Regions from separate parts of the Comamonas sp. MYb21 genome, predicted to be linked through region 1. Evidence: predicted binding sites of a transcription regulator. Region 1 holds the regulator's gene; each other region holds the start of a gene.
What was found. The regulator NrdR, encoded in region 1, represses ribonucleotide reductase genes. The targets are predictions, from matches to a motif close to CACNANATNTNGTG.

Region 1 (10,708 bases):
TGGACGGTAGCCCCGTCAGTACCTCCAGCATCTGCTGCAGCAGCGGCCGGGGCCAGCCGGGTTGGGCCAGGTTGAGATCGTGGGCGGGCAGGCTGTGCCAGGCGCGCAGTACCTGCTCGGGTGGGCGGGGCTGCGGCAGGGGCTGTGCTGCGGCTGCCTTGGGGGGGGCCCTGCGGGCGCTGTCGGGTTCTGCCGCGATGGGCTGGCCCAGCAGCAGCGCGGCGGTGTCTTCCAGGCTGGCGTGCTGCGCCCATTGCAGCGCATCGCGCCCCCGGTAGTACAGCTGCCCTTGCGCCACCTGGGTGATGGCCGAGCGCAGCACCGGTGTGCCCCAGTCCAGGGTGGAGCGGGCCAGCTGCGCGGGGTTGCGCACGGTTTGCCGCTGGCGCGCGAGGCGCTGCACATCGATACGGGCATAGACATGGCCGCGCAGGCCCGGTTGGCGGTGCGCTTGCAGCAGGCCCCGGCTCACATAGGCATAGAGGCTGGCGCGCTGCACCCCCAGCATGGCGGCGGCCTGCTGGCTGCTGAGCCAGGGGCTGTCGTCGTCGGAAGGTGGGACGGGGATAGGTTGGGCGGGGCGTGCAGAAACCATGGGCCATGCTACTGCAGTGAGAGATGAATGGCATGTGGATCGGCTCAATCAAGATTGACCCCGGGGTGCGGCAGGTATGCAATGGCGGCAGTCCGTCACCCAGGAGAAAGCCTTGCCAACCACCAACAACCACACCGCCACCAGCCACCACCTGGCGCAGCAACCGCTGCATGCGGCCATACAGGCCAGCGTGCACATGCTCTGGCAGCAAGCGGGCCTGCCAGCGCAGGCTTTGCAGCAGGGCGCGTTGGCGCTCAGCGGCGATGGCGCAGCCTACCCCTCGAGTTTTTGCCTGGATGTGGCAGCGCCTGCGGCCGTGGCGGCCAGCGGCCTGGCCAGCGCCTTGATCCACCAGCACCGCCAGCAGCTGGCCATGCCCCAGGTCCAGGTGGATGTGGGCCATGTGCTGGCCGAGTGCAGTGGCTATTTCACCTTGGACGGCGAGCAGCCCAATCTCTGGGCGCCCATCTCAGGCCTCTATGCCTGCGGCGCCGATCGCGGCGAGCCGGGCTGGCTGCGCATCCATGCCAATTTTGCGCACCACCGCGATGGCATGCTGCGGCTCTTGGGCCTGCCCACCGGCGCGGCCACCACGCGGGAGCAGGTGGCGGATGCGCTCCAAGGTTGGACGGCGCAGGCAGCGGAGGAGCGTGCCGCAACGCTCGGCCTGGTGGTGGCAGCGGCCCGCAGCCCGCAAGCCTGGCAGGCCCATCCCCAAAGTGCGGCGGTGGCCGCGCAGCCCTTGGTGGCCATCACGCAGCTGGACAGCGACCAGCCCGCCGCCCCCCGCGATGGGCCTGTGCCGGCCCAGCACCGGCCGCTTGCTGGCCTGCGTGTGCTGGACCTGACCCGCATTCTGGCAGGGCCCGTAGCAGCCCGCAGCCTGGCGGCGCAAGGGGCTGATGTGCTGATGCTCAATGGGCCAGCTCTGCCCAATATCGAGGCCATTGCCGATATGAGCCGGGGCAAGCGCTCGGCCTTGCTGGATTTGAAAACCCCGGCAGGGCAGGGCGCCATGGCCGCGTTGCTGGGCCAGGCCCATGTGCTGCTGCAAGGCTACCGGCCGGGCGCGCTGGACGCGCTGGGGCTGGACCCGCAGTCTGCCGCCCGGCTGCGGCCGGGTATCGTCTATGCCAGCCTGTCGGCCTATGGCCGCAGCGGCCCCTGGGCCGACCGGCGCGGCTTTGATTCGCTGGTGCAGACCGTCTGCGGCATCAACTGGGCCGAGGGCCAGGCGTTTGGCAGCGCGGGGCTGCGCGCCTTGCCGCTGCAGATTCTGGATTACAGCGCAGGCTTTCTGCTGGCCTTTGGCATACAGGCGGCCTTGTACCGCCAGGCTACGCAGGGCGGCAGCTGGCATGTGCAGGTAGCGCGGGCGCGCGGCGCGCTGGGGCGCCCGCCCCGGGCCCCGCGGCGGGCCGCCGCGGCGGCGGCTACGGCCCCCCGCGGCGCGCCGCGGGGCGCCTATCTGGAGACGCTGGACTCCGGCTTTGGCCGCCTGCGTGCGGTGCGCCACAGCGCCGTGCTGCAGGGCCTGCCCGGCGGCTGGCTCCACGCCGGCCAGCCGCCTGGGGGTGACCAGCCCCGCTGGTGAGCCCTGCAGGGCTGCGTGGGGCACCGGCATCAGTGATAATGGCGGGCTATGAGCGGCAATACCTTCGGCACCTTATTTACTGTTACCAACTTTGGCGAATCCCATGGCCCGGCGATTGGCTGCGTGATTGACGGCTGCCCACCGGGCATGGCGTTGAGCGAGGCTGATATCCAGCAGGACCTGGACCGCCGCCGCCCCGGCACCAGCAAGTTTGTCACCCAGCGCAATGAGCCCGACAGCGTGGAAATCCTCTCGGGCGTCTACGAGGGCAAGACCACGGGCACGCCGATTGCGCTGCTGATCCGCAATACCGACCAGCGCAGCAAGGACTACTCCAATATTGCGCAGAGCTTTCGCCCCGGCCATGCCGACTATGCCTACTGGCACAAGTACGGTATCCGCGACCCGCGTGGTGGCGGCCGCTCCTCGGCCCGCCTGACGGCGCCCACGGTGGCCGCTGGCGCCGTGGCCAAAAAGTGGCTCAAGGAGAAGTTCGGTACCGCGTTCCGCGCCTGCATGCTGCAGGTGGGCGAGGTGGCCCTGCCTTTTGAGGACTGGGCGCATGTGCCTAACAACCCGTTTTTTGCGCCGGTGGCCGATGTGACCCGCTATGAAGACTATATGGATGCGCTGCGCAAGGCGGGTGATTCCTGCGGCGCGCTGATCCGCGTGCAGGCCAGCGGCGTACCGGTGGGCCTGGGCGAGCCGCTGTATGACAAGCTCGACGCCGACATCGCCTACGCGATGATGGGGCTCAATGCCGTCAAGGCCGTCGAGATTGGTGCCGGTTTTGACAGCGTGGCCCAGCGCGGCACCACGCATGGCGACTCGCTCAGCCCCCAGGGCTTTCGCAGCAACAATGCCGGCGGCATTCTGGGCGGCATCAGCACCGGCCAGGACATCGAGATCCGCATCGCCATCAAGCCCACCAGCTCGATCATCAGCCCGCGCGAGTCCATCGATACCGAGGGCAAGAGCACCGAGGTCATCACCAAGGGCCGGCACGACCCCTGCGTGGGCATCCGCGCTGCACCGATTGCCGAGGCCTTGCTGGCCATGGTGCTGATGGACCATGCGCTGCGCCACCGCGCCCAGAACAGCGATGTGGTGCAGGCGGTGGGGCCGATTGCCGCCGAGGCGCCGCAAGACTGACAAGGCGCAGCCCGGGATGGCTCCGTGGCCGGCTCCCAAAGAAAAAATGCGAACCCAGGGGTTCGCATTTTTTTGTGCCTCAGTCCTTTTTACGGGCGCTGTCTTTCTTGGGCTCGGGCGGCGGGGTTGTCACCTCGTCGACGATGGACTTGAACTGGTCAATGTCTTCGAAGCTGCGGTAGACGCTGGCATAGCGGATGTAGGCCACCTTGTCGAGCTTTTGCAGCTCGGCCATGACCAGCTCGCCGATCAAATGCGTCTGCACCTCGCGCGCACCCAAGGTGCGCAGCTTGTCCTCGACATGCTCGAGCGCCAGGTCCACCTTGTCGATGGGGACCGGGCGCTTGCGCAGCGCCAGGCTGAATGAGCCGCGCAGCTTGCTGCGGTCGTAGTCGATGCGCCGGCCGTCCTTTTTGACGATGACCGGCAGGCTGACTTCGGGCCGCTCATAGGTGGTGAAGCGCTTTTCGCAGTTGCCGCACTGGCGCCTGCGCCGTACAAAGCCGCCGTCTTCTGCAACACGGGTCTCCACCACCTGGGTATCGGGATGGCTGCAGAAGGGGCATTTCATAGGCGCGGGCGCAGGTCAGATCAGCGGTAGACGGGGAAGCGTGCGGTCAGGGCGTTGACCTTGGCGCGCACGGCAGCGATGTTGGCCTCGTCCCGTGGGTTGTCCAGCACGTCGGCGATCAGGTTGGCCGTGAGGCGCGCCTCTTCGTCCTTGAAACCACGGGTGGTCATCGCGGGCGTACCGATACGGATACCGCTGGTGACCATCGGCTTTTCCGGGTCGTTGGGGATGGAGTTCTTGTTGATCGTCATGTGGGCAGCGCCCAGCACGGCTTCGGCTTCCTTGCCGGTGATGCCCTTGGCGCGCAGGTCCACCAGCATCACGTGGCTTTGGGTGCCGCCGGAGATGATGCGCAGGCCGCGCTCGGTCAGGGTCTCGGCCACGATGCGGGCGTTGGTCTTGACCTGCTGGGCATACTGCTTGAACTCAGGCGTCAGCGCTTCCTTGAAGGCCACGGCCTTGGCTGCGATCACGTGCATCAGCGGGCCGCCTTGCAGGCCGGGGAACACGGCCGAGTTGATGGCCTTCTCGTGCTCGGCCTTCATCAGGATCACGCCGCCACGGGGGCCGCGCAGGCTCTTGTGGGTGGTCGTGGTCACCACGTCGGCGTGGGGCACGGGGTTGGGGTATTCGCCAGCGGCGATCAGACCGGCGTAGTGGGCCATGTCGACCATGAAGATCGCGCCCACATCCTTGGCCACCTTGGCAAAGCGGGCAAAGTCGATTTCCAGCGAGTAGGCCGATGCGCCGGCGATGATCAGCTTGGGCTTGGTCTCGTGCGCCTTCTTTTCCATGGCGTCGTAGTCCAGCTCTTCCTTCTCGTTCAGGCCGTAGGAGACGACGTTGAACCACTTGCCGGAGATATTGAGCGGCATGCCATGGGTCAGGTGACCGCCTTCGGCCAGGCTCATGCCCATGATGGTGTCGCCGGGCTTCAAGAAAGCCAGGAAAACCGCTTCATTGGCCGATGCGCCGCAATGGGGCTGCACATTGGCAGCATCAGCGCCGAACAGTTGCTTGACGCGGTTGATGGCCAGTTGCTCGGCGATATCGACAAATTCGCAGCCGCCGTAGTAGCGCTTGCCGGGGTAGCCTTCGGCGTACTTGTTGGTCAGCTGGGTGCCCTGGGCCCACATCACGGCGGGGGAGGCATAGTTTTCGCTGGCGATCAGCTCGATGTGCTGCTCTTGGCGCTGGTTTTCGGCCTGGATGGCCGCAAAGAGTTCTGCGTCGGTCTGTTCGACAAGGATGTTACGTTGGTACATGGCGGTCGTTGGAGTCAGAAGTGAGCCCTGCCTGCCAACAGTGAGGTTGGCGAAAACAGGGGCTGCCCAGGCGCACGGCTAACACGTGGCGGGTGCGGGGGGCGATGCGCTCGCCCTGGCACTGCACGGTACGCTCCCCGGTGGTTGCTGCAGGCCGGGCCTGCATTCCACGTCAACAATCCGGTCATACAGATGTCTATCGCCAGTCGCGTACCCGGCTAGTGTAGCCCAGGCTGCACCGGCCTGGGGCAATGGGTTTATCGCCACGTCTGGATAAAAACCGGTTCCGGGAAGCTGTGCCAGGGCCAGAAAAAACAAAAGCACCCGGCTGGGTGCTTGTGCGAAGAGGGCGATGAGCCGGAGGGGCTGGTCAGGAACCCATGGCCACGGCGGTGGCCTCGGCCTTGGCCGCTGCTGGCAGCGCGGCTTGCTTGTCGGCCAGGGCCACGGTTTCAGAAGCGTTGCCTGCAGCTGCGCTGTTGCTGGCGGCCTTGGCCTTGTCGGCCACGGTGCCGGCTGCGGCGGGCGTATCCGCCTGGGCCGACAGCGAAGGCTTGGCAGTGGGGGCCACCGGTGCCTTGGGCGTGTTGCTGCGGCCTTCGGCCACTTGCTTGATGCGGAAGTGCTCGGCCATCACCTTGGCGGCGTAGCCACCGTCGGTCGGCAGGTTGGCTGCGCCCACATAGTATTTGAGGCCGCCTTCGAGCGAGCCGGCGCGCTCAATGCATTCTTGCAGCACCTTGACGCCCACGCGCAGGTTGGTCACCGGGTCAAAGGCCGCAAAGTGGCCGCCGAAGTGCTCGTACTTGTCGGTGTGGATCTTGGTCATCACCTGCATCAGGCCTTGCGCACCCACCGAGCTTTGGGCAAAGGGGTTGAAGCTCGACTCCACGGCCATGATCGCCAGGATCAGGGTGGGGTCCAGTTTGGTTTCCTTGCCCACCAGGTAGGCTTCGGAGACGAGCACGGCCAGGGGCTCAGGCGCCACGCGGTATTTCTTGGCCAGCCAATAGGCCACATTGGCCTGGTTGCGGGGCAATTGCTGGGGGTTGCTGGCGGTGGCACGGTCCACGGCAGCCACCATGGCGGCATCGTCGCCAGTGGATGCGTCGGCATCGGCACCTGCCAGGTCAACGGCAGGTGCATGGGTGCGGGCCTGCAGCCAGCTGCGCAATTGCGCCTCGCCGGCGTGGCGCAGATCGTCGCGCGACACCAGGGTGAGGGCGCAGAACGCCACCACCAGACCGATCAAAGCAAAACTGTTGTGTGCCATGGTCATCAGACCACGGCTGATGGTGGCGCTCAATGAGCGCGCACCGGCATCCACTTGCGCGGGAGCCGTCATAGGGATTTTTCCTTTCTAAGTCCCGCCACCTCCAACAAATAGCCCGGCGGATAGTGCACCGGGCTGGGGTCTGGCAGGGTGGAGCCACACTGTCCTGTGTGGTCTCCGGCAGGCTGTCTGCGTTGCAGACGGCCCTTTGTCGTTTCAAGCACGCTCTTGCGTGTCAGGGGCTACGATCAAAACACCGTGAGGGGTGTTGACTAAAAAATCAGCAATCAATGCAATGGGCTGAATTCTAGAAGCTTGCTTAATACTCAGTCAACACTATTGAATCGAAAAATGAGAAAAAAAAGTAATAAAAAAACGTGTATAGCGGGCTGCCGCAGGGCCGGATCCAGGCAGGGGCGGCAGCCACCCCTGCAACTGGGATGGCAGGCAGAAAAAGCACCGGATCGGGGCCCTGTCGGGGACCCCGTTTTATGGGTTCAATAGCTTGTATTTAATCTTTTAAATACATTGATTGATATAAAGGATGCAGCAAAAAGTCAATCTTTATCAAATGCTGCGCGGCTGTTGTGCTCTGTTTTTGGTGTAGCACGCAGCCCCATTTGCGCTTTTGCAGCCCAGGGCGGTGCCTGGGTGCCGCCTGCGCATAGGCGCACAGAACCGTTGCGGGCCGCGCAAAACGCTGGCCTGATTTGGGCGGGCAGGTCTTGGTCATCATGCGGTCATCTGCGCCTACACAAATTTCACCTGAAAAGGCCAAAAAACTGTATAAAAACCAGGATAAAACAGCCAATAACCCATGGCTACATCAGGTTTTTGGTATTTATACCTGGGTAAAAAATAGGTGGACGCAAAAAAGCAGGGCCTGGCGTTGTGTTTTTGCGGCTCCACGCTGCGGTTTGGCATGCCGCAGTGTGAAAAGCATGGCCGTGTTTGAGGCGGTCGGTCGGGCGGCTGCCCGATCCGGCTGTTGGATCCGTGCATCGCGGCATCGCCCCCTGCTGCCTTTAGCCCTGGCCGTGCCGCTACCGCAGGGGGTGCCGCCATAGAAACTGCGTTTTTCCTCTATATATAGAGAGGCACACCGTTTCCTGGGGCAGCCTGCAGGATTTGAACGATTGTGAACCAGCGACAGATGCCGCTTTTGTGTGCTAAGCCAGCGCCGCCACAGCGGCTTATTTGTGCACAATGGATCTTGGGCCTGCCATCGCAGCCATGGATACCATGGGGTGGGCCGTACTGACTCTGAGTGAGGATCATCGCCGTGAGCGAAACGCAAGAAACAAACAAGAAAAAGGTCGTCGCGATGCGCTGGTTGCGCCGGCTGGGATGGTGCCTGCTGGCGCTGCTGCTGCTGTGGGCGCTGTCGTGGCTGCTGCTGCCCTGGCTGCTGCGCACCCAGGGGGAGAAGCTGGGCACGGAAAAACTCGGGCGGGCGGTGCATATCGGGGCGGTGGAGTTCAAGCCCTGGTCGCTGGAGCTGACCGTGCGCGACCTGCAGATCGCCGGGCCCCAGGCAGACAGCGCGGCGATGCTGGCGGTCGAGCGCATCTATGTGGATGCCGATATCCAGTCGGTGTTCAGGCTCGCACCGGTGCTCGATGCCATCCAGGTGGACAAGCCCGTGCTGCGCATCGCGCAGACCGCCCCCGGGAAATTTGACTTTGACGACATTCTGCAAAAGCTGCGCAGCCCTGAGCCGCCGCCCGATGACGGCAAGACGGCGCACTTTGCGCTCTACAACATCGAGCTCAAAGAGGGGCAGGTGGCCTTCCGCGACGATACCGTGGGCCAGACCCATGAACTCCAGGGCCTGCAGCTGGGCATTCCTTTTCTGAGCAACCTCGAATCCAAGCGCGAGATCAAGGTGCTGCCCCAGCTGGCCTTTGTGCTCAATGGCAGCCAGTTTGCCAGCCATGCCGAGGCCACGCCCTTTGCCGATGACCGCAAGGCCGAGGCCCAATTTGCGATCAAGGACCTCGACCTCCAGCCCTACCTGGCCTATATTCCCGCGTCCTTGCCCGTCAAGCTGGTGGCCGGCGTGCTCAATGCCGACCTGGCACTGGCCTTTGAGCAGCAGGACAAGACGCAGGTGCGCCTGAGCGGCGAGGTGCATGCCAGCGCTGTGCAGCTGCACGACGCGGCCGGCGGTGAATTGCTGGGCTGGGAGCGGCTGGATGTGCAGCTGGCCGATGTGCAGCCCTTGCTGGGGCAGGTGCATATCGCCCAGCTGGCGCTGGATGGCGCGCAGCTGTCGCTCAAGCGGGGCAAGAATGGCCAGCTGAGCCTGCTCGATGCCCAGGGCCAGGCGCTGCCGGGGCGGGCTGAGGATGCCCCGCAGGCCGCCAAGCCCACAGACACCGCTGCCACCGCAGACAAGGCGGAGCCTGCAACCTCCGTGGCCAGTGCAGATGGTGCAAGCCCCGAAGCCAAGGACGACAAGGCTGGCAAGACCGACAACGCGGACTCTCAGGCAGTCGCTGCCGAAACTGGCGCATCCGTAGGCAAAGCCAGCAGCGGCCAAGCTGCCTGGTCGGTGCGGGTCGATGCGCTCAAGCTCAGCCGCCTCAAGGGGGTTTGGGTCGATGAAAGCGTGCCGCTGCCTGCGCGCGTACAGCTCGATGACTTCAGCATGGAGGCCCAGCAGATTGCCTGGCCCTTCAAGCAGCCTTTCAGTTTTGAGGGTTCGTCGGGGCTGTCGGGTGCGCAGGGTGTGCCGTCTACCGGCCGCCTGGTGTTTTCGGGCAAGGCAACCGACCAGATGGCCGAGGTGGATGTGAGCACCACGGGCCTGCCGCTGCAACTGGGCGCTTCCTATCTGACTGGGGTGATCGAGCCCGGCCTGCTGGGCACGATAGACAGCGAGATGCACCTGAGCCGCCAGGGCACGGCGCTCAAGGTGGCGCTGGCGCAGATGCGCGTGTCGGACGTGGCCCTGCAGTGCAACAGCAAGGCCAACTGCGCGCCGCCCCATGGCCCTGCGATCGGCCTCAAGGGCAAGAACAACCTGCTGGAGCTGCGCCAGTTGCTGGTCAAGGATGCCGTGCTGGATACCGAAGCCCAGCAGGTCAAGCTCGGCTCGGTGCAGCTGGTCGAGCCGGTGCTGGGTGTCTCGCGCGCCAAGGACGGGCGCATGATGTTTGAAGACTGGCTGGTCGCATCGCAGGCCCGCCAGAATGAGGCCAAGGCGCCCGCAAAGGCGGCTACGTCCAGCAAGGCCGCAGCCAGCAAACCCTGGGATGTGCAGCTGGACCTGGTTGCCATCAAGGGTGCCCAGCTGGCCTTCCAGGATGAATCGACCGCCCGCAAGGTCGCCTTTCGCCTGACCGGCTGGGATCTGGAGCTGCGCGACTATGCGCCACTGGCGACCAAGGCCAAGCCCTCGCCGCTCAAGCTCTCGGGCCGGATTGGCAGCGGCCGCGCCGAGCCCGGCCGCATCGCCTATGACGGCAGCCTGGGCCTGGCGCCGGTGTCGGCCGTGGGGCGCCTGAATGTGAGCCAGCTGCCCATCCACGCCTTTGAGCCCTATGCGGCGGCCCTGCTGCCAGTGCGCCTGGTGCGGGCGGATGCCAACTTCCGGGGCACGGTGGACTATGCGCAATCGGACAAGGGGCCGGTGCTGCATGTCAAGGGCGATGCCGGGCTGGACGATGTGCGCGTGCGCCCCCTGGTGGCCGCCGCAGCGCCGGCCAGCGGTGATGATGCTGGCGACGACGACGGCAATGGCGCGAGCGAGACTGGCCGCAAGGCGGCTGCAGCTGCTGCCAACCGGGGTACCGGTACCTTGGGCATTGGGTTGATGGGGGCGGGCGATGACCTGCTGAACTGGAAGCTGCTGAGCCTGCGCGCCCTGGCCGTGGACATGGTGCCGGGCCAGCGCATGAAAGTGCAAGTGGGCGAGACGGCCTTGACCGACTTTTATGCGCGCCTCGTGGTGCAGGAGAACGGCAAGCTCAATCTGCAGGACCTGGGCGGCAGCAGTGCTGCGGGCGCTGGCGATGCGGCCGCGCCATCCGAAGGCGTGGTGGTCGAGGCATCGGGTGCTGCAGCGGTCAGCCCACCGGCTGCGCCCACCAGCCCCGAACCCGCCACGGGGCCCATCATCGACATGGGCCCGATCACGCTCGCCGGCGGTACCGTCAAGTTCAGCGACCAGTTTGTGCGGCCCAACTACTCGGCCGACCTGTCCGAGCTCGCCGGGCGCATGGGTGCGTTCTCGTCCGAGCCAACGGCCGGCCAG
Region 2 (10,708 bases), on a different contig from region 1:
ATAGCGGTGGTTGCGGGCAATCAGCGGCGCGGGCAGCTGGATGGCCAGGTCGTACTGCTCAAAACGGCCCTCGTTGCGCATCTCGATCACATCGCGAAAACCTTCGCTGGTGATGAAGGCGGTCCTGGCGCCGCGCCGCTCAATCAGCGAGTTGGTGGCCAGGGTCGTGCCGTGGATCACCGTGCCGATCTGCGCTGGCGCAATGCCTGCCTGGGCTGCCGCCTGTTTGAGGCCGGTGACGATGGCGCGCTCGGGTTTTTCATAGTCCGTCAGGACCTTCTCGCTGAACAGGACGCCGTCGACCTCGAGCGCGATATCTGTGAAAGTGCCGCCGATGTCTGCCCCGGCGCGTATGACTTGGCTTGTTGCCATCTGGTATCTCCGAATCATGCAAGCTGTGTGGATCAGAAGCTCTGACCTGGCAGCGATGATCAAGTGATCGCCCAGTCGGCGCAAACAAGAAATTCGAGGGCGGGCACAAGCTGTGCTTCGCGGGTAAAAACCATTACGCGCTAACCCGGTGGCGCTGCGCGGCGACAGTGCAAAAATTCGTTGATTTTGGTGGCCCATGCACCAGCACTGCCCAGTGCTGCACCATGCGGCGGCGGCTTGCACCCATCAGGGCGGACAGGTGCTGTAAAACCGCCAAGAGATGCTTGTGTAAAGCTTGGAAGGACAGCAAAAAATGCGAGGCTAAAGGCGCGATGGATCGCCTTCAGGCACCGGATTCAGCCACAAAAAAAGCCCCAAGCAAAGCTTGGGGCCTGTGCACAGAGCGGCAGCAAATTACAAATCCAGGGCCAGCTGGCTCTTGTCATCGGCGCTGGTTTCCACTTGCCGCAGGCTGCATTCCACCTTGATGGGGGTCTTGACCACGCAGCAGCAGGGAACCACCTCATTGGGCCCGACAAAGGCCAGCGGCTCCTGGGTGTAGACGACTTCGCCTTCCACCAAGGTGAGGCGGCAGCTGCCGCAATAGCCACCACGGCACTGGTACTCCACATCGTGGCCCGTGCGCTCCAGCGCTTCGAGCAGGGTCTCCCCTGGCAGCACGCGTATGAGGGTGTCCGTGGTGCTGACGGTGGTCACAACTCGATTCCGCTCAGGTCATCGAGCGAGACTTCGGCGTTGATCTGGCCCACCAGGTAGGAGCTCAGCTCCACCTCTTGCGGGGCCACCTGCACGGTGTCGGACGACAGCCAGGTGTTGATCCAGGGGATCGGGTTGCTCTTGGCGTTGTCAAACGCGGGCTTGAGCCCGATCGCGGCCATGCGGATATTGGTGATGTACTCCACATACTGGCTCAGGATGTCCTTGTTGAGGCCAATCATCGAGCCGTCGCGGAACAGGTACTCGGCCCACTGCTTTTCCTGCATCGCCGCCGTCTTGAACATCTCAAAGCATTCCTGCTCGGTCTCCTTGGCGATCTTGGCAAAGTCCTGATCGTCCTGGCCCGAGCGCATGATGTTGAGCAAGTGCTGGGTACCGGTCAGGTGCAGCGCTTCATCACGGGCAATCAGGCGGATGATCTTGGCATTGCCCTCCATCAGCTTGCGCTCGGCAAACGCGAAGGAGCAGGCAAAGCTCACATAAAAGCGGATGGCCTCCAGAATGTTCACATTCATCAGGCACAGGTACATCTTCTTCTTGAGCTGGTACACATCGATCTGGTGCACCACGCCATTGATCGTGTGGCTGCCTGCGCCCAGCTGGGCGTGCAGCATCGCATCACGGATCAGGTCATCATAGTAGGACGAGATATCGCCCGCACGCAGCTTGATGCTCTCGTTGCGCATGATGTCGTCAAAGATCACCGAAGGATCGTTGACGATGTTGCGCAGGATGTGCGTGTAGGAGCGCGAGTGGATGGTCTCGGAGAACGCCCAGGTCTCGATCCAGGTCTCCAGCTCGGGCAGCGACACCAATGGCAGGAAGGCCATGTTGGGGCTGCGGCCCTGGATGGAGTCCAAGAGCGTCTGGTACTTCAGGTTGCTGATGAAGATGTGTTTTTCATGGTCGGGCAGGTTCTGGTAGTCAATCCGGTCCTGCGTGATGTCCACTTCCTCAGGGCGCCAGAAAAACGAGAGCTGCTTTTCGATCAGCTTCTCGAAGATCGGGTACTTCTGCTGGTCGTAGCGGGCGACATTGACCGAATTGCCAAAGAACATCGGTTCCTTGAGCTGGTCATTGTCGACCTTGGAGAAGGTGCTGTATGCCATCGCCTTCTCTCCGCTTAGATCTTGCAGGCGCCGCTGGCGCAGTCGTCTTCTGCCGCTGCGCCCTGCATGTCTTCGGCACCGTCACGGGTGTTGTGGTAGTACAGGGTCTTGACACCAAACTTGTAGGCCTGCAGCAGGTCCTTGAGCAGTTGCTGCATCGGCACCTTGCCATCGGCAAAGCGCTGGGGGTCGTAGTTGGTGTTGGCCGAGATGGACTGGTCGACGAACTTCTGCATCAGGCCTACGAGCTTCAAGTAGCCATCGTTGTTGGGCATTTGCCAGAGCAGCTCGTACTGGCCCTTCAGGCGATCGATCTCCGGCACCACCTGGCGCAGGATGCCGTCCTTGGACTGCTTGACCGAGACAAAGCCGCGTGGAGGCTCGATGCCATTGGTCGCGTTGGCGATCTGGCTGGAGGTCTCGGATGGCATCAGCGCCGTCAAGGTCGAGTTGCGCAGGCCGTGGGTCTTGATCTCGGCGCGCAGGGTTTCCCAGTCGAGGTGCAGGGGCTCATCGGTCAGCGCGTCGATGTCCTTCTTGTAGGTGTCGATCGGCAGGATGCCCGCTGCGTAGTTGGTCTCGGCAAAAGCGGTGCAAGGGCCGAACTCGCGCGACAGCTGCACCGAGGCCTTGAGCAGGTAGTACTGGATGGCTTCGAAGGTGCGGTGGGTCAGGCCATTGGCCGAACCGTCGGAGTAGCGCACGCCGTTCTTGGCCAGGTAGTAGGCGTAGTTGATCACGCCCACGCCCAGCGAGCGGCGCTTTTCGGTCGCAATGCGGGCAGCGGCAACCGGGTAGTCCTGGTAGTCCAGCAGCGCATCGAGTGCGCGCACGATCAGGTCGGCCAGCTCTTCGAGCTCGTCGGTCGATTCGAGCGCGCCCAGGTTGAAGGCGGACAAGGTGCACAGCGCAATTTCGCCGTTCTCGTCCTTGATGTCTTCGAGCGGGCTGGTGGGCAGCAGGATTTCCATGCACAGGTTCGACTGGCGCACGGGAGCCACGGCCGGGTTGAACGGGCTGTGGGTGTTGCAATGGTCCACGTTCTGGATGTAGATACGGCCGGTGCTGGCGCGCTCTTGCATCATCAGCGAGAACAGCTCCACCGCTGGCAGGGTGCGCTTGCGGATGGATTCGTCGGCCTCGTACTTGACGTACAGCTCTTCGAACTTGTTCTGGTCGGCAAAGAAGGCCTCGTACAGACCGGGCACATCATGGGGCGAGAACAGGCTGATGCTCTGGCCCTTGATCAGGCGCTGGTAGAGCATGCGGTTGATCTGGATACCGTAGTCCAGATGGCGGATGCGGTTTTCCTCGACGCCACGGTTGTTCTTGAGCACCAGCAGCGACTCGGCTTCCAGGTGCCACAGCGGGTAGAACAAGGTGGCGGCACCACCGCGCACGCCACCTTGTGAACAAGACTTGACGGCCGACTGGAACATCTTGAAGAAAGGCAGGCAGCCGGTGTGCTGCGCCTCGCCGCCACGGATCTCGCTGCCCAGCGCGCGGATGCGGCCACCGTTGATACCGATACCGGCGCGCTGCGAGACGTACTTCACAATCGCGCTGGTGGTGGCGTTGATGCTGTCGAGGCTGTCATCACACTCGATCAGCACGCAGGAGCTGAACTGGCGCAGCGGTGTGCGCACGCCCGACATGATGGGCGTGGGTAGCGAAATCTTGAAGCGCGAGACGGCGTCATAGAAGCGCTTGATGTACTGCAGACGGCGGTCGGCCGGGTACTTGGCAAACAGGCTCATCGCCACCAGCACGTAGAGGATCTGCGGGCTTTCGTAGATGCGCTTGGTCACCCGGTTTTGCACCAGGTACTTGCCTTCGAGCTGCTTGACGGCTGCGTAGGAGAAGTCCATATCGCGCCAGTGGTCGATGAAAGCATTGATCTCGTCGTACTCTTCGCGGCTGTAGTCGGCCAGCAGGTGCGGGTCGTACTTCTTGAGCTCGGTGAGCTTTTGCACATGGTCGTACAGGTGCGGCGGCTCGAACTGGCCAAAGGCGATCTTGCGCAGGTGGAAGATCGCCAGGCGCGCTGCCACGTACTGGTAGTCGGGTGCGTCTTCGGAGATCAGGTCGGCCGCAGACTTGATGATGGTTTCATGGATCGCATCGGTGCGGATGCCGTCATAAAACTGGATATGCGACTGCAGCTCGATCTGTGAGACCGACACATTGCTCAGGCCTTTGGCCGCCCAGTCAATCACCCGGTGGATTTTGTCGAGGTCGATAGGCTCAACGCGACCGTCACGCTTGGTGACTCTCATAGTGCTTGTCTGGTTCATTTGCGATGTTTCTAATGGGATAAAAAACGCAGGACCACGGGCGCAAGACGCGGCAGTCCCGCGCCAAAACGCGCCAGGCATGGCTGGCGCGTTTTGGCTGGCGCGAGACCAGCATCAATAAACCTGTGGGGGAAGCGGTGGACACTACATATGGTGTCTATGGGCTTGAGTGTACGCTACCTGTAGCGTTCTTGGCAGCAGAAAATCAGGCCCGATTTCTGCTAGGCACTGGCTGTTTCAGCGAAGAATGCAGCAAAATCAACGCGCAGGGAGCTGGTAAATATATGTATCCGGGTGGGCACATTCCCGGTGATGAAGAGGGGCATCATTCCCCCATGTTGATGGCGATCACCATCTGGTTGATTGCCTGGCCCATCAAGCCATGGACCAAGCTGAATGGCGGGCGGTACTTCGCCCTTTTGCAGCACCGCCCAAACGAAAAACCTGCTGCACTTGCGTGCAACAGGTTTCGATAAGGATGGTCGGAGCGGTGGGATTCGAACTCACGACCCTCTGCTCCCAAAGCAGATGCGCTACCAGGCTGCGCTACGCTCCGACTAAGCCGCTATTGTATATCGAGCCGGAACCACTTCCGGCGAAAAATGATTACTTTGACAACTTTTCATCTGCCGGGGCGGTTGGCGAGACCGCCGCCCTGCCCGCTGCGCAGCAAAAACGGGAGGGCCGCGCCAAGCGCCGTGCATGAAGCAGAATGTGAAAGATGGTTGCCGGCACTCCATCAGAATAAACCGCGCCATATCGCAAATTGCCAAGCATTGCCAAAACAAAAAACCTGCTGCATTTGCATGCAACAGGTTTTTAAATGGAATGGTCGGAGCGGCGGGATTCGAACTCGCGACCCTCTGCTCCCAAAGCAGATGCGCTACCAGGCTGCGCTACGCTCCGACTAAGCCGTTATTGTAACCAGGGTTTGGGCAGCTGCATTTCGTATTTGACGATTTTTTTACAGCGGCCTCCACCCATGCGGTTAGCGTTGTTGGGTCGGTGCCGGGCCGCGGCCAGGCAGGTGACGGAAAGTGATGCGGCCCTTGCTCAGATCGTAGGGCGACATCTCCAGCGACACCTTGTCACCGGCCAGAATGCGAATGTGGTGCTTGCGCATTTTGCCGCCTGTGTAAGCGATCAGCTCGTGGCCGTTGTCCAGCTTCACGCGAAAGCGCGAATCGGGCAGCACTTCGGTCACGGAGCCTTGCATCTCAATCAGTTCTTCTTTAGCCATATAAGTCGACGAATCCTTGTCTAGTGGTGCATGTGCGAAACCGGTTCGCCATGCTGTTCTCAGTGCCACCAACAAGCGGTGGCTCTCTCCATGGTTCGGGAGGGCCTTGCCAACTCTCGCCACCCAAGGGGCAAGGGCCTGCAAGGCAACCAAGCGGATATCTGCCAGCCCGACAACGGGGCGCAACAGCCAGCATCCCACACAATATTGACGGCGCAGCTGCCAGGGCAGCCAGCGCCTCCAAGCTATAAAAGCTTGCAAAGCTCTCTATTGTACTATGTTGCTGCCAATTCCGCTGTAGCTTGTCTCGTATAAACGCCGCCGGTGATCCGCAGGCCCGCATGGCTGTGCTGGCAGCAGCAGCGCCGGCGCATCGTTTAGCATGGCGCATGCATGCGCGGCTGGCTCCAGGCCGTGCCACCCGATGGCTCCCCCCCTTCACCGACAAACACCATGAACGCTGCATCCCCCCGCTACTGGCTGATGAAAAACGAGCCGGACGAATATGCGATCGACCATGCGCTCAGCGCCCCTGATGCCACCATTGCCTGGGATGGAGTGCGCAATTACCAGGCGCGCAACTTCATGCGCGATGACATGCAGGTGGGTGACGGTGTGCTGTACTGGCATTCGAGCTGCGCCGAGCCCGGTATTTACGGCATCGCCCGCATTGCAGGCCGGCTGCGGCCCGATACCAGCCAGTTTGACCCGCAGTCCAAATACTATGACCCCAAGTCCAAGCCGGAGGCCCCGCGCTGGTTGATGCTGGATGTGCAAGCCCTGCGCAAGATCAAGCCCATCTCGGTGGCTGCACTGCGCCAGTACCCCGAGCTGCAAGACATGCGCGTGCTGCAAAAAGGCAATCGCTTGTCGATCACGCCGGTGGATGAGGTGCATTGGCGCTTTATCATGGACCTGGTCAAGGCACAGGGCTAACGACGGCTGAAGGCGGCAGGACGGCCGCCCTGCCCCCGTTGGCGGCAAGCGCTGTTGCATAATACAAAACCCGTGAGCTGCCCATGCAATAAGCACCGGCAGCTATTTTTTTGATATCACTTCTGCGCCCAGGAATCCCCATGGCTTTTGCTGACAACCTCCAGTCCCTGCCCTCCATCGACCATATCGCCGAGCTGCAACTGATCGCTGCCGATGGCCAGGTGGCGGCCACCATTCCCAATGCACCGGGCAAAGCCGGTTCGGTCAAGGTCTACAACGCGCTGGCAGCCAAGCATGGCGGCATCAATGTGGCAGCGGCCGAAGAAGGCCTCACGATCTTTGCCGAGCACACGGACGACGCCAAGGCCCGCCCCGGCGCGCACCCCAATATCGACCGCCTGCTGGAGGTGATCACCTCCGGCAAGGGCTATACCGTCAAGATCGTCTCGGCCTGAGGCACCTGGGCCGCTTGCAGCGCCGGCGCAGCTGCTGACTGGGCGGCATAGGCGGCCACAAAGCGCTGCAGCATCTGCTCGGGCACGGGCGTGTCGCTCAGCTGCTCCAGCATCGCCGCCGGGTCAAAACCCTCAGATTGCAGCACTTGCGCGCGCAGCTCGATGCAGGCGGCAGCCACCGCCGGACTGAACTCCGGATGGAACTGGGTGGACACCGCATGGGGCCCATAGCGCACGATCTGGTGCGGATCATGGGCCGAGCGGGCCAGCACCCGGGCGCCGGGCGGCAGCTCCAGCACCGTCTGCATATGGGTCAGGTTGGCTTTGAAGTGCGGGCCAGAGCCGGCGAGCAAGGCCTCGTGCTCTGCGCCGGGCAGCAGCGCAATATCCAGGCAACCCATCTCGCGGCCTTGCGGGTGGTAATCCACCCGGCCACCCAGCGCATGGGCCATCAGCTGGTGGCCGTAACAAATGCCAAAGAGCGGCATCTCCCACGCCATCGCCTCCCGTATCCATTGGGCGGTCGCCTCGCTCCAGGGCAGCAGGTCCGTCACCATCGCCCAGGAGCCGGTGATGATCGCAGCACTGTGTGCATCATGCGGCGGCAAGGGTTCGCCCTCGAACACCCGCACCACCTTGAAGGCAGGTCCGGCAGCGAGAACGGCGGAGAACCACAGCGGCAAATCGCCGACCTGGGCACGGATGTCGTCGGGCGGTGTGCCGACCTGGATGAGCAGCAGAGTTTTTTCAGACACGGGTGAAGGCAAAAAGAATGGCTGGCCCATGCACTGTAATGCAGGCCAGCCCCGGATGGCCTTCAAGCCGGTGGATTGAATGGGCGGTTTTGCTTCAGTATCGGAAGCGCAAGGTCGACTGGCGCACCACCTCAGGGAGCTGCTGGGCCTGCGCATAGGCTTCGCGCAGGCGGCTCGCATCGTTGACGCCTTCGTTGACGGTCTTGCGCAACTGCTGCAAGGCCTCCTTGCTGTTCTCCGGCACATAGGACTGGATGCGCTGCAAGGTGAGTAAGATATGCTCGCGCAGCCCAAAGGATTCGCTGGTCGCCGGGTCCACATAGGCGCCTTCGAGGCCAAAACGGCAGGCCTGGAAGCGGTTGTAGGTGTAGACCAGGTAATCGTCCTCGCTGGGCTCGAACGGCTCGTCGGCCAGAAACCAGGCCCCCAGCGCCTGCACATAGGCGGCCAGTGCCACGGCCCGCTCGATGGACAGCGGCGTGTCAAACACCCGCACCTCCACCGTGCCGAACTCCGGCTTGGGCCGGATATCCCAGTAGAAGTCCTTCATGCTGTGGATCACGCCGGTGGCGGTCATCTTGTCGTAGTAGCGCTCAAAGTCCTCCCAGTGCAGCGCAAACGGCGCCCGGCCCGAGAGCGGAAACGCAAACACCGAATTGAGGCGCGCCGAATCAAAGGCCGTGTCCTGCCCCTGCACAAAGGGGCTGGAGGCCGACAGCGCAATAAAGTGCGGGATATAGCGCGAGAGCCGGTGCAGCATCATCAAGGCCGCATCGGCCCCGGGGCAGCCCACATGCACATGCTGGCCAAAGATGGTGAACTGCTTGGTGAGGTAGCCGTAGAGCGCGGTGATCTCCTTGAAGCGCGGCTTGTTGTAGATGCGCTGCTGGTGCCACTGCTGAAACGGGTGCGTGCCGCCGCCGGCCAGCGCAATATTGAGTTTGTCTGCGGCCTTGACCAGCGCGTCGCGCGTGACGCTCAGCTGCTGGTACGCATCCTGGGCGTCGGTGCAGATGCCGGTCGATATCTCGATCATGCTGGTAGTGACCTCGGGCACGATGGAGCCGGGCACCTGCGCGTTTTTCAGCAGGGCCAGCATATCGGGGGCATAGGGCGTCAGGTCATAGTGGTTGGTGTTGACCAGCTGCAGCTCCAGCTCGACACCGAGCGTCAAGGCCTCGGACTGGTGGAAGGCTTCAAGCGTCATGGCGTTTCTCCTTGCTGGTGAGGGCAGACAGGCCGATGCCGCGGTGCGCCTCGCCACTGCGCCACAAAGCGAGCGAGGCCAGCAGCACGCCGATCACCTCGCACAGCACAATCATTGGCAGCGCGATGGACGACACGCTCACTGCCACTTCGGGGTTGATGGATGCCCATTGCGCCACCTGGGCCGAGGCCAGCAGCAAGGCGAGACCTGAGCTGGGCGACTGCGCGCAGGCCACCGGCCACTGGCGCAACCAGCCAATGCCGGTGCCCGCACCCAAGAGCAGCACGCCGCCCATCTTGCCCACCAGTCGCGCCAGGCTGACGGCAGCGACCAGGCTGATCAGCGCCGCGCTGGGTGCAATCTGGCCGGCCATGCTGGCGACCAGCACAAACATCAGCAAGTTGAGCATGGTGTTGCCGGCCATAAAGGCCGAGGGCCAGACCATGGGCTTGGGGCTCAGGTTGCGCAGCATCACCCCGGCCAGCACAAAGCCCAGCGCGGCCGACCCGCCCAGGCGCTCGGCCATCAGGCTGGCTGCCACCAAGACCGCAATCATGTAAAGCGCGGTGGAATCGCTGCGCGAGGATTGCCAGCGCAGCACCGGCCACAGCGCGGCGGTGGTCAGCAGTGCCCACAGCAGGGTCAAACCCAGGCTCCACAGCAGATGGCCCATGCCGGCTGCCGTCAGCACCAGGCCCGATTGGGCATCGGTGCCGGCGACGGGCGACCAGGCCACGGTGACCACGAGGCCCAGCACCAGCGCATACATGCAGCCCAAGGTGGCCATCAGCAAGCTGCGGTCGGTCACGGCGCCGCTGGAGCGCAGATCGGCCGAGATGCGCAGCAGCACCGATGGCGAGGCGGCCATGGCCACCACGCCCACCCCTAGCGACACGGCCCAGCCCATGCCCAGCAGTTGCAAGGTGGCGGTGACCAGCACCAGCGCAGCCAGCGATTCGACCAGGCTTTGCAGCAGCAAAAATGGCTGTCGCACCAGCCATTTGAGCGAGATTTGCGAGGCCGCAATCAGCATGCTGGTGCCCACTGCGGTGTGCAGCAGCACCTGGGTGTTGCCCTGCAGCGGCCAGGGCAGATCGCCAAAGCCCAGCCAGCCAGCGAGCAGGCCCACCACCGTATAGCCCAGCATGCGCGGAAAACCACTGAGTCTGAAAACCATGTGCCCGGCCAGCGCTGCCGCCGCGACCAGCACGCACCAACTCATCAAGGGGCCCACACTGTGTTCAAGCCAGCCGCCAATCTGCGGCAGCGGCATGGAAGATGCTGCTTGGGGTGGCATATCTGCACCCTCCTCCAAAAAAGTGTGTCCAGCGCGCAGGCCGCCTGGCACAAAGCTATAGATGGTCTGGCAGTGCCGCTCTGTGGGGGACCAGCTTTGACAGCCAGTTCAGGACGCGCATTGCGAGACGGGGGATGCAGCCGCACGGTGCCCAGGCACCTTGTTGCAGTTATGCATCAGATCGTTAACCAATCTCAACAACTCTACTGGATGATCTGCCGATTGCCACCACAGCATGCCTGCGCTGGGCACAAAAAGCCTGCAGTCCTACAATGCAGGCCGCCTGAGCTGCTCTTTTTACCAGG
Region 3 (10,708 bases), on a different contig from region 1:
ACATGTGGCGCAGCCAACGGGTCAAGAACGCGCCGCCGCCACCGCCCAAAAAAGGCCTGGCCAAACCCGAGCCCATGGTGCACTGCGCGCACTGCGGCGTGCACCTGCCACAGTCCGATGCCATCGGCTACCAGGGCGCACATTACTGCTCGCAAGCCCATCTCGCCCAGGCGCTGCCGCCTGGCCAGCGCTAGGCTTTGGGCATCGCCACGATGGCCGCGCTGGCGTTGATGGAAACCCCCTTCAAGCGCCTGTGGCGCGGCTACCTGGTGGCCCGCGTCTTTGTGGCCCTGCTGCTGGCGCTGGGCGCCATGGCCATCACGCCGGCGCAATCGGGCCCTTTGCTGTCGCAGCTGGCGCTGCTGGGCGCCTATGGCATCTCGGCGATGCTGTATGCCGCGCTCAGCCACCAGCCGCCACCGCAGCGCCGCGTCTATGCCTGGCTGCCCACGATCGGCATGGATCTGCTGCTGATCTCGCTGCTGGAGGTGACCAAAACCGGTACCTACACCTTGACGCCGATGTTCGGCCTGGCGGTGCTGTTTGCCGGCACCCTGGGCGGCTGGCTGGTGACCTTGGGCAGCTGCGCCTACATCACGATCTTCCTGATTGTCGAGTCGCTGAGCTTTCGCCTGTCGGTGTTTGACCCCGATGGCACGCAGAACACGGTGCAAGCGGGGCTCGCCGGGGCGGCCTATTTTCTGGTGGGCATTCTTGTGCGGCTGCTCGCCTCGCGGGTGGAGCGCGAGACCTTGCAGGGCCTGCGCAATGCCGCTGCGGCCAACCAGCAAGAGCAGATCAATGCGCTCATCCTGCAGAACCTGCCCGATGGCGTGCTGGTGGCCGACCAGGCCTTGCAGGTGCGTATTGCCAACCCGGCTGCCATGACCTTGCTGGGCCACCCCCACCTGCCGCTGGCGCTGGCGCAGTTGCCCGCCTGGCGCGGTGTGGTCGAGCAGGTCACCCAGACCTTTGCCGAGCAAAAGCCCTTCTCGCAAGACCTGGCACTGACCGCGCCGCAGATGGCCCCCATCGGCCTGCATGTGCGCACCTGGCTGACCCACCCGCTGCCCACCTTCGGCACCATTGGCAGCCATGACAATGACCCGCTGTGCCTGGTGTTCTTGCATGACCTGCGCGAGATAGAGGCGCGGCTGCGCACCGAGAAAATGGCGGCGATGGGGCGCATGTCCGCAGCTGTCGCCCATGAAATCCGCAACCCGCTGACGGCCATCACCCAGGCCAATGCGCTGCTCGATGAGGAGCTGACCGACCCGGGCCAGAAGCGCCTGACCTATATGGTCGAGCAAAATGCCCAGCGCCTGGGCCGCATTGCCGAAGATATCCTGGACATTGCCCGCGTGCATAACCAGATCCAGCCCGGCGATGGCGACTCCATTGCCCTCAATGACAGCGTGCTGCACATCTGCCATGACTGGATGGCACTGGCCCCTGCCGCCCACACCGTGGCGCTGTCGCTCAGTGCCGAGGACAGCCTGGTGGCCTTTGACACCGGGCACCTGCGCCAGCTGCTCTACAACCTGCTCAACAACGGCCAGCGCTACCGCCGGGACTGTGCAGACTCCTTGCGCGTCAGCACCCACAGCAGCCTCACGGGCACCACCACCTTGGTGGTCTGGAGCGACGGCGCGCCCATCGAGCCGACCATTGAAAAGCACCTGTTCGAGCCCTTCTTCTCGTCCGAGAGCCGATCGAGCGGCCTGGGCCTGTACATCTGCCGCGAGCTGTGCACCCGCCATGGCGCTATGATCCGCTACGAAAGGCAGAGCACAGCGCTGCCCGAGCTGGCACAGGGCAATGCCTTTATTGTGCAGTTTCGCAGGGCCGCCAGCCCCGCGCATCCCCAGCAGACTGATTTGATCCACCAGGCATGAGTTTTGAAAACACCACTGTTCTGGTCGTGGACGATGAGCCCGACCTCAGAACCCTTTATGAGCTGACCTTGCTGCGCGAAGGCTACCGGGTCTACACGGCCGGCTCGGTGCAGGAAGCCCGCGCCCAGCTGCAGCAGCGCCGCTTCGAGATCCTGATCACCGACATGCGCCTGCCCGATGGCCTGGGCATGGAGCTGCTGCAGGACCTGCGCAGCCAGGGCCGCAGCGAGCGCGCCATCGTCATGACCGCCTATGGCTCGGCCGACAATGCCGTCGCGGCCCTGCGCGAAGGCGCGTTTGACTACCTGACCAAGCCAGTGGACCTCAAGCAGTTTCGCCAGGTGGTGGCCTCTGCCAGCCAGGGGCTGCAGGATGCCGCTGCGCTGGCCCTGGCGCAGCCCGCGTCTCAAGCGGCGCCGCAGCCGGGCACGCCCGCGCGGTCAGCCCTCCCGGCCCAGCGCGAATTGATCGGCCCGTCCCTTGTGATGCAGCAGGTGCGCGAGCGCATTGCCAAGGTGGCCGGCAGCATGGCGCCCATTCTGGTGCGCGGCGAATCGGGCACCGGCAAGGAGCTGGTGGCCCAGTCCTTGCACCGCAACAGCCAGCGGGCCAGCGGGCCGATGGTGGCCGTCAACTGCGGCGCCATCCCCGAGAACCTGCTCGAAGCGGAGTTCTTTGGTGCCCGCAAAGGTGCCTACACCGGCGCGAACCAGGACCGTGAAGGCTTTTTCCAGGCCGCCCATGGTGGCACCCTCTTCCTCGATGAAATCGGCGAGCTGCCGCTGTCGATGCAGGCCAAGCTCTTGCGTGCGATCCAGGAGCGCAAGGTGCGGCCCCTGGGCTCGCAACAGGAAGAAGCGGTCGATGTGCGCATCGTCAGCGCCACCCACCGCGATCTGGCGGCCGATGTGCAGACCGGGCGCTTTCGCCAGGACTTGTACTACCGGCTCAACGTCATTGACATCTTCATCCCGCCGCTGCGCGAGCGCCGCGAAGATGTGCCCGCGCTGTGCCAGGCGCTGCTCGAGCGCATCGCCAGCGAGAGCGGCCAGCCGGTACCCCAGCTCAGCGCCCAGGCGCTGCACACCTTGGCGGGCCACGCGCTGCCGGGCAATGTGCGCGAGCTGGAAAACCTGTTGCTGCGCTCGGTCGCCTTGAGCGATGGCGCTCTTCTCGATGTGGAGCCGGCCCGGGCCGATGCCACGCGTCCCTCGCCCGCGCAGAGCCAGGCAGCAGAGCCGGCGCCTGCCTATGGGCAGCCCACGCCCGCGCCACAGGCCGCAGCCGTCGCGCCTCAGCGCCTCCACGGCTTTGCGCCGCCACAGGATCTGCCCGCCGATCTACAGGCCTGGCTCGATGGCATCGAGCGCGACATCCTCGTGCGTGCGCTGCAGGAGTTTGGCTTTAACCGCACCGCTGCGGCCAACCGCCTGGGCATCAGCCTGCGCCAGATCCGCTACCGCATGGAGCGGCTGCAGATCCATGACCCCAGCGATGGGATGCAGCCCTAGGGCCCGCCGCCATGCCCCACGACCTGCCCGAGACACCGCCTGGCGCGCACCCCCACGCTGCGCCTCATGCCAATATGCACGCCACCAGCGCGCCGCAGGCAGCGCTCTGGCAAGACGGCTGGCTGCGCACGGCCACGCACTGCCCCTCGCCCAATTTCGGCCCCCGGCCTGAGGGGGCATGCACCGATCTGGTGGTCGTCCACTCGATCAGCCTGCCGCCGGGCATCTACGGCACGGGGGATGTGCAGCGCCTCTTTACCAACCAGCTCGACTGGGATGCCCACCCCTATTTCCAGAGCATCCGGGGCCTGCAGGTGTCCTCGCATTTCTTCATCACGCGCCAAGGCCTGGTGTGGCAGTTTGTCAGCGCCGACCAGCGCGCCTGGCATGCCGGCCAATCGTTCTGGCGCGGCAGGCCGCGCTGCAATGACGACTCCATCGGCATCGAGCTCGAAGGCCTGGAGGGCGAGACTTTCGAGCCCGCCCAGTACGAGAGCCTGGTGCAGCTGTGCCAGCAGATCCGCGCGCAGTATGCGATCGCCTATATTGCCGGCCATGAGCACATTGCGCCGGGCCGCAAGAACGACCCGGGTCCCGGCTTTCTCTGGCCCCAGCTGCAGCAGGATCTGGCCTGGCCGCGATCGATGTTTCCCGCATCGCTCGGCCTCTAAATCGGGCTATAGCCCAAGCCTCTAAGAACCTGTTCAAAGCCGCCTGCATCTGCCCGGCATCCCCTTTCATTCGCATGCAATGAAAGGCATGTACGCCACAAAAAACACGGCAATTTTCCACATTTGAAAAAAATTTTTTCAGATGCAATGCCTATGTTTTACGCAGGCTCTGCAACGCAGATGGCGCAGAAACACACACACAGCGGTGGTTTGCAGGCGCAAACCACCACGCCATGCGCAGTTGCCGCCGTTTTGCTGCGCAGCATGGTCATCAGCACTACACACAAAGCCTGCAATGCGCCATACACTACAGGTAGTGTCCAGCGCTTAATAAAACACTACATGTAGTGTGAGGTGGTTGCCGGCGGCTCAGTGGTACCGGTATGCCCAGCGCTGTTTCTCCGGCTTTTCACGCACCACAGAGAGGACATCATGAGCGCTGCTTCGCTTTCCGAGCATCGGTCCGCCCCGGCCGCCAGCTCGCGCACCCTGGATGGATTTACCGTACTGCCGGACTACCAGATCATGCGGCGCAACGGAGCAGTCGTCCCTTTCGAGCCCCCCAAGATCACCACCGCCATCATGAAAGCCTTTCTGGCCGTGCATGGCAGCCAGGGCTCGGCATCCGCCAGCGTGCGCGAAGTGGTCGAGAACCTGACCCACACGGTGGTGCGTGCGCTGATGCGCTCGCGCCCGGGCGGCGGCACCTTCCATATCGAAGATGTGCAGGACCAGGTCGAGCTCGGTCTGATGCGCGGCGGCAACCATGAGGTGGCACGTGCCTATGTGCTGTACCGCGAGCGCCGCAACCAGGAGCGCGCCCAGCTCCAGGCCCAGCACACGCCCGCCCATGCCAGCTTGCATGTGCAGGACCGGGGTCAGCAGGTGCTGCTCGATGTCAAAAAGCTCCATGACCGCATTGCCGCAGCCTGCCAGGGCCTGGGCCAGGATGTCGACCCCGCGCCCATCCTGAGCGAAACCCTGCGCAACCTCTATGACGGCGTCCACATGGACGAGGTGTTCAAGGCCTCCATCCTCGCCGCCCGCACCTTGATCGAAAAAGACCCGGACTACAGCTTTGTCACCGCGCGCCTGCTGCTGCACACCATCACGCGCGAGGTGATGGGCCAGGACGTCAGCAGTGCCGACATGGGCGCGGCCTACCGCAGCAGCTTCCCCGGCTTTGTCGCGCAAGGGGTGGAACATGAACTGCTCGCCCCCGAGATGCTGGACTTTGACCTGCCGCGCCTGGCTGCCGCCCTCCAGCCCGAGCGCGACCTGCAGTTTGACTACCTGGGTCTGCAGACGCTGTATGACCGCTATTTTCTGCATGTAGGCCAGCAGCGCATCGAGCTGCCCCAGGCCTTCTTCATGCGCGTGGCCATGGGCCTGGCGCTGAAGGAGGACGACCGCAATGCAAGGGCCATCGCGTTCTATGACCTGCTCTCGTCCTTTGACTTCATGTCGTCCACACCCACCCTGTTCAACAGCGGCACCCTGCGCTCGCAGCTGTCGTCCTGCTACCTGACCACCGTGGCCGATGACCTGGGCGGCATCTACGATGCGATCCGCGAAAACGCGCTGCTGTCCAAGTTCGCCGGTGGCCTGGGCAATGACTGGACCCCCGTGCGTGCGATGGGCGCCCGCATCAAGGGCACCAATGGCCAGTCGCAAGGCGTGGTGCCTTTTCTCAAAGTGGTCAACGACACGGCCGTGGCGGTCAACCAGGGCGGCAAGCGCAAGGGCGCCGTCTGCGCCTACCTGGAGACCTGGCACCTGGACATCGAGGAATTTCTGGAGCTGCGCAAGAACACCGGCGATGACCGCCGCCGCACCCATGACATGAACACCGCCCACTGGATCCCCGATCTGTTCATGCAACGGGTCATGGAAAAAGGCCTGTGGACCTTGTTCTCCCCCTCCGATGTGCCCGATCTGCATGACCGCTTTGGCCAGGACTTTGAACGGGCCTATACCGCCTACGAGGCCCGGGCCGCGACCGGCGAGCTGGCGCTGAGCAAGACCGTGCCCGCGGTCGATCTGTGGCGCAAGATGCTATCGATGCTGTTCGAGACCGGCCACCCCTGGATCACCTTCAAGGATGCCTGCAACCTGCGCTCCCCACAGCAGCATGCCGGCGTCGTGCACTCGTCCAACCTCTGCACCGAGATCACGCTCAACACCAGCGACACGGAAACCGCCGTCTGCAACCTGGGCTCGGTCAACCTGGCACGCCACCTGAAAGACGACGGCCAAGGCGGCCTGGCGCTCGACCATGACAAGCTCAAGCGCACCATCACGACGGCCATGCGCATGCTCGACAACGTCATCGACATCAACTACTACGCGGTGGGCAAGGCACGCGACTCCAACCTGCGCCACCGCCCGGTGGGCCTGGGCATCATGGCCTTCCAGGACAGTCTCTACCAATTGCACATTCCCTACGCCAGCGATGCGGCCCTGCAGTTTGCCGATACCTCGATGGAGGCGGTCTGCTACTACGCCTACTGGGCATCGACCGAGCTGGCGCGCGAGCGCGGTGTCTACAGCAGCTACCCCGGCTCGCTCTGGAGCCAAGGCATTTTGCCGCTGGACACGCTGGACCTGCTTGCCCAGGCGCGCGGCCAGGCCGGCTATGTGCAGGTCGACCGCAGCATGCAGCTGGACTGGGAGGCACTGCGCCGCAAGATCGCGCAGGACGGCATGCGCAACTCCAACTGCGTGGCCATTGCGCCCACGGCCACGATCTCCAATATCGTCGGTGTCGATGCCTCGATCGAGCCCTCGTTTGGCAACCTCTCGGTCAAGTCCAACCTCTCGGGCGAGTTCACCGTGATCAACCAGTACCTGGTGCGCGACCTCAAAGCGCTGGGCCTGTGGGACGATGTGATGGTCATGGACCTCAAGCATTTCGATGGCTCGCTGCGCCCCATCGACCGCGTGCCCCATGCACTCAAGGCGCTGTATGCCACGGCCTTTGAAGTCGATCCGGTCTGGCTGGTGGAAGCGGCCTCGCGGCGCCAGAAATGGATAGACCAGGCGCAAAGCCTCAATATCTATATGGCAGGGGCCTCGGGCAAGAAGCTCGACGACGCCTACAAGCTTGCCTGGGTGCGCGGCCTCAAGACCACCTACTACCTGCGCACCACCAGCGCCACGCAGGCCGAGAAATCCACCATCCAAAGCCGCGTGCTCAATGCCGTGCCCAGCAGCCATGCCTCGCCCGTTGCCCAGGCTGTCGCCAACGCCGCCGCTGCTGCATCGCAGTCCGCCGCGCCCGGCACCGACATCCGCTTTTGCGCCATCGATGACCCCGGCTGCGAAGCCTGCCAGTAGACCTCGCTGACCGTCTGAACTTGGCCGCAACTGCGGCCCCCTATCAGGAGCATTCATCCATGCTGAGCTTTGAAGAAGATTCGATGGACGCGCTGGCCACACCAGCCGCGCCGGCCACCACGGCGGCCTCGCCCTCTGCATCGCCTGCCGCATCCCCAGCCGCCACATTCAAGCGCGTCCATGCCGCCGACAAGCGCATCATCAACGCCAAGACCGATGTCAACCAGCTGGTGCCTTTCAAATACAAATGGGCCTGGGAGAAATACCTGGCCACCTGCGCCAACCACTGGATGCCCCAAGAGGTCAACATGACGCGCGACATCGCGCTGTGGAAATCGCCCCATGGCCTGACCGAGGACGAGCGCCGCATCGTCAAGCGCAACCTGGGCTTTTTCGTCACCGCCGATTCGCTGGCAGCCAACAATATTGTGTTGGGCACCTACCGCCATATCACTGCGCCGGAGTGCCGCCAGTTTCTGCTGCGCCAGGCCTTTGAGGAAGCCATCCACACGCATGCCTACCAGTACATCGTGGAGTCGCTGGGCCTGGATGAGGCCGAGATCTTCAACGCCTACAACGAGGTCCCCTCGATCCGCAACAAGGATGCGTTTCTGATCCCCTTCATCGAGGCGATCATGGACCCCCACTTTCAGACCGGCACGCCGCAGACCGACCAGACCTTGCTCAAGAGCCTGATCGTTTTTGCCTGCCTGATGGAGGGTCTGTTCTTCTATGTCGGCTTCACGCAGATCCTGGCGCTGGGCCGCCAGAACAAGATGACGGGCGCAGCCGAGCAGTACCAGTACATCCTGCGCGACGAGTCCATGCACTGCAACTTCGGCATCGACCTGATCAACCAGCTCAAGCTGGAGAACCCGCAGCTGTGGACCGCCGCGTTCAAGGACGAGATCAAGGCCTTGTTTATTCAAGCAGTCGAACTTGAATACCAATATGCCGAAGACACGATGCCCAGAGGTGTGCTGGGCATGAACGCATCGATGTTCAAAGGCTACCTGCGCTACATCGCCAACCGCCGCGCAACGCAGATCGGCCTTGAAGCTTTGTACCCCAACGAGGACAACCCTTTCCCGTGGATGAGCGAGATGATCGACCTGAAAAAGGAGCGAAATTTCTTCGAGACACGGGTCATCGAATACCAGTCCGGTGGCGCGCTTTCCTGGGATTGACGCCGACCTTGATGTGCAAACCCCGTCAGAATGTGGTTTTCCTGAGAGAAAACTGTGAAATTTGGCGTCTTTATTGAGGTTTGCACTATGCCAGTTGCTAGCAGCTGATGCACAATTCAGTTTGCTATCAAAACTTCGTGTCGAATTCAATCAGGCATGAAGTCTGCTTTCTAAATTGACCCGAAGGAGAAGAGCATGGCAACGTCCAAAGCAAGCAAGAAAACTGCTGACACCAAGGCAACTGCCAAGAAGGCAGTTGCAACCAAGGCAGCCGCCCCCAAGGCAGCTGCAAAGCCCAAGGCCGCTGCCAAGCCAGCCGCCACCAAGGCAGCTGCAAAGCCTGCTGCCAAGGCCGTCGCCAAAAAGGCCGCTGCTAAGCCAGCCGCCAAGAAGGCCGCCTCCAAGCCCGCAACCAAATCCACCGCAGCTGCCAAGACTGCCGTGAAGAAGGCTGCCGCTCCTGCGAAGAAGGCCGCAGCTCCTGCCAAGAAGGCTGCTGCTCCCGCCAAGAAGGCCGCTGCTCCTGCGAAGAAGGCTGCTGCTCCTGCGAAGAAGGCTGCTGCTCCTGCGAAGAAGGCTGCTGCTCCTGCGAAGAAGGCTGCCGCTCCAGCTAAGAAGGCTGCTGCTCCTGCCAAGAAGGCTGCAGCTCCTGCCAAGAAGGCCGCTCCAGCTAAGAAGGCTACAGCTCCTGCCAAGAAGGCCGCTGCTCCAGCCAAGAAGGCTGCAGCTCCTGCCAAGAAGGCTGCCGCTCCAGCTAAGAAGGCCGCTGCTCCTGCGAAGAAGGCTGCCGCTCCTGCGAAGAAGGCTGCCGCTCCTGCTAAGAAGGCTGCTGCTCCAGCTAAGAAGGCTGCTGCTCCAGCCAAGAAGGCCGCTGCTCCAGCCAAGAAGGCTGCCGCTCCTGCCAAGGCTCCAGCACCCGCCAAGAAGGCCGCTGCTCCTGCCAAGGCCCCTGCTGCTGCCAAGGCTCCAGCACCTGCGAAGAAGGCTGCTCCCGCCAAGAAGGCTGCCGCTCCTGCCAAGGCCCCAGCGGCTGCTGCGCCTGCTGCTGCAGAGCCTGTCAAGACCGTGCTCAGCACCAATGCTGCTTGGCCTTTCCCCACCAACAGCCGCCCACAATAAGACCACCAAGCCGGGCAACCTGCCCGGGTGCCGCAAGGCACCGCTTGGTCACCAAGGCAACGCGATGCGTTGCCTTTTTTCTTGTCTGTCGTGCGGCGCTTTTCATGTCTGGCTACAAGGCCTCCCAAATGCCAGACAATACGGGCTCATGAATGATGCCCTTCCCACACCGCCAGCCAGCGCGCATGCAGCCACTGCCGCGATGGCACGCAAACCCAGTGCGGCCCGTCTGCGCAAGATTGACATGATCCTGGGCTCGGCAGAGCGGCATTTCGCATTGCTGGGTTTTGAAGGTGCACCGCTGGAGCAGATCGCGCAGGACGCAGGCTTTAGCCGCCACAACCTGCTGTACTACTACCCCAGCAAAGAGGCGCTGTACCAGGCGGTGCTGGCCTCGGTGATCGATGACTGGCTGGGCCATATGACAGGCCTGTCCAAGGACGGCGAGCCGGCCCAGCAGATCCGCCAGTACATCCGCGAGAAATTCGAGTTTGCGCGCACCCGCCCTTATGGCAGCCAGCTGTTCACCAAGGAGATGATTGCCGGCGCGCCGTTTGCCGCCTCTGCGGTGCGCGAGCGCATCGCACCGTTGCTGGCAGCCAATGTGGCAGCGTTTGCGCATTGGGCCGGGCAAGGCCGGATCGCGCCGGTCAATTTCCAGCACCTGATGTTCAGCATCTGGGCCATCACCCAAGGCTATGTCGACCAGCAAACCCAGTTTGCGCTGCTGCAGAACAAGGCCGCACTGGACGCAGGTGACTTCGCCCAGGCCGAGGCCTTGCTGGTGCAGATGCTGTCGGCCACGCTCAAGATCGAACTGCCCGATTGAACAAGGACCTGCGGCCCCTGGTGCAGCGCTTGTCCCCCGTGCTGCATGTCGCATTTGCCTGTACATATCCAAATTTGATAGCAACATTCCAAGCATCCATCGATGCTTGCGCAAATCCAGTGCTGAGGGATCGCGATCCGACAGCACAGCCCCCTGGATT

Region 2: the regulator NrdR is predicted to act here: its motif matches at 4,656-4,669, upstream of nrdA (class 1a ribonucleoside-diphosphate reductase subunit alpha).
Region 3: the regulator NrdR is predicted to act here: its motif matches at 4,414-4,427, upstream of WH367_RS03630 (ribonucleoside-diphosphate reductase subunit alpha).

The regions. Positions count from the first base shown of each region.
Region 1 covers NZ_JBBGZC010000008.1:248,839-259,546, reverse strand. The annotation lists gene WH367_RS13910 (citrate synthase family protein) at 1-595, opposite strand, end outside; gene WH367_RS13905 (CoA transferase) at 708-2,189, shown strand; gene aroC (chorismate synthase) at 2,238-3,341, shown strand; gene nrdR (transcriptional regulator NrdR) at 3,421-3,912, opposite strand; gene glyA (serine hydroxymethyltransferase) at 3,933-5,177, opposite strand; ZMP/ZTP riboswitch at 5,235-5,397, opposite strand; gene WH367_RS13885 (lytic transglycosylase domain-containing protein) at 5,548-6,522, opposite strand; gene WH367_RS13880 (hypothetical protein) at 6,962-7,186, opposite strand; gene WH367_RS13875 (DUF748 domain-containing protein) at 7,733-10,708, shown strand, end outside.
Region 2 covers NZ_JBBGZC010000004.1:253,724-264,431, forward strand. The annotation lists gene WH367_RS07840 (hydantoinase/oxoprolinase family protein) at 1-372, opposite strand, end outside; gene yfaE (class I ribonucleotide reductase maintenance protein YfaE) at 787-1,089, opposite strand; gene nrdB (class Ia ribonucleoside-diphosphate reductase subunit beta) at 1,086-2,219, opposite strand; gene nrdA (class 1a ribonucleoside-diphosphate reductase subunit alpha) at 2,234-4,495, opposite strand; gene WH367_RS07860 (hypothetical protein) at 4,705-4,989, shown strand; tRNA gene WH367_RS07865 (tRNA-Pro) at 4,993-5,069, opposite strand; tRNA gene WH367_RS07870 (tRNA-Pro) at 5,343-5,419, opposite strand; gene infA (translation initiation factor IF-1) at 5,502-5,753, opposite strand; gene WH367_RS07880 (EVE domain-containing protein) at 6,207-6,689, shown strand; gene WH367_RS07885 (DUF2322 family protein) at 6,830-7,144, shown strand; gene WH367_RS07890 (glutamine amidotransferase) at 7,117-7,899, opposite strand; gene WH367_RS07895 (YbdK family carboxylate-amine ligase) at 7,994-9,106, opposite strand; gene WH367_RS07900 (cation:proton antiporter domain-containing protein) at 9,096-10,379, opposite strand.
Region 3 covers NZ_JBBGZC010000002.1:149,070-159,777, reverse strand. The annotation lists gene WH367_RS03650 (PP0621 family protein) at 1-194, shown strand, start outside; gene WH367_RS03645 (ATP-binding protein) at 198-1,895, shown strand; gene WH367_RS03640 (sigma-54-dependent transcriptional regulator) at 1,892-3,406, shown strand; gene ampD (1,6-anhydro-N-acetylmuramyl-L-alanine amidase AmpD) at 3,481-4,077, shown strand; gene WH367_RS03630 (ribonucleoside-diphosphate reductase subunit alpha) at 4,510-7,413, shown strand; gene WH367_RS03625 (ribonucleotide-diphosphate reductase subunit beta) at 7,473-8,600, shown strand; gene WH367_RS03620 (hypothetical protein) at 8,796-9,719, shown strand; gene WH367_RS03615 (TetR family transcriptional regulator C-terminal domain-containing protein) at 9,868-10,548, shown strand.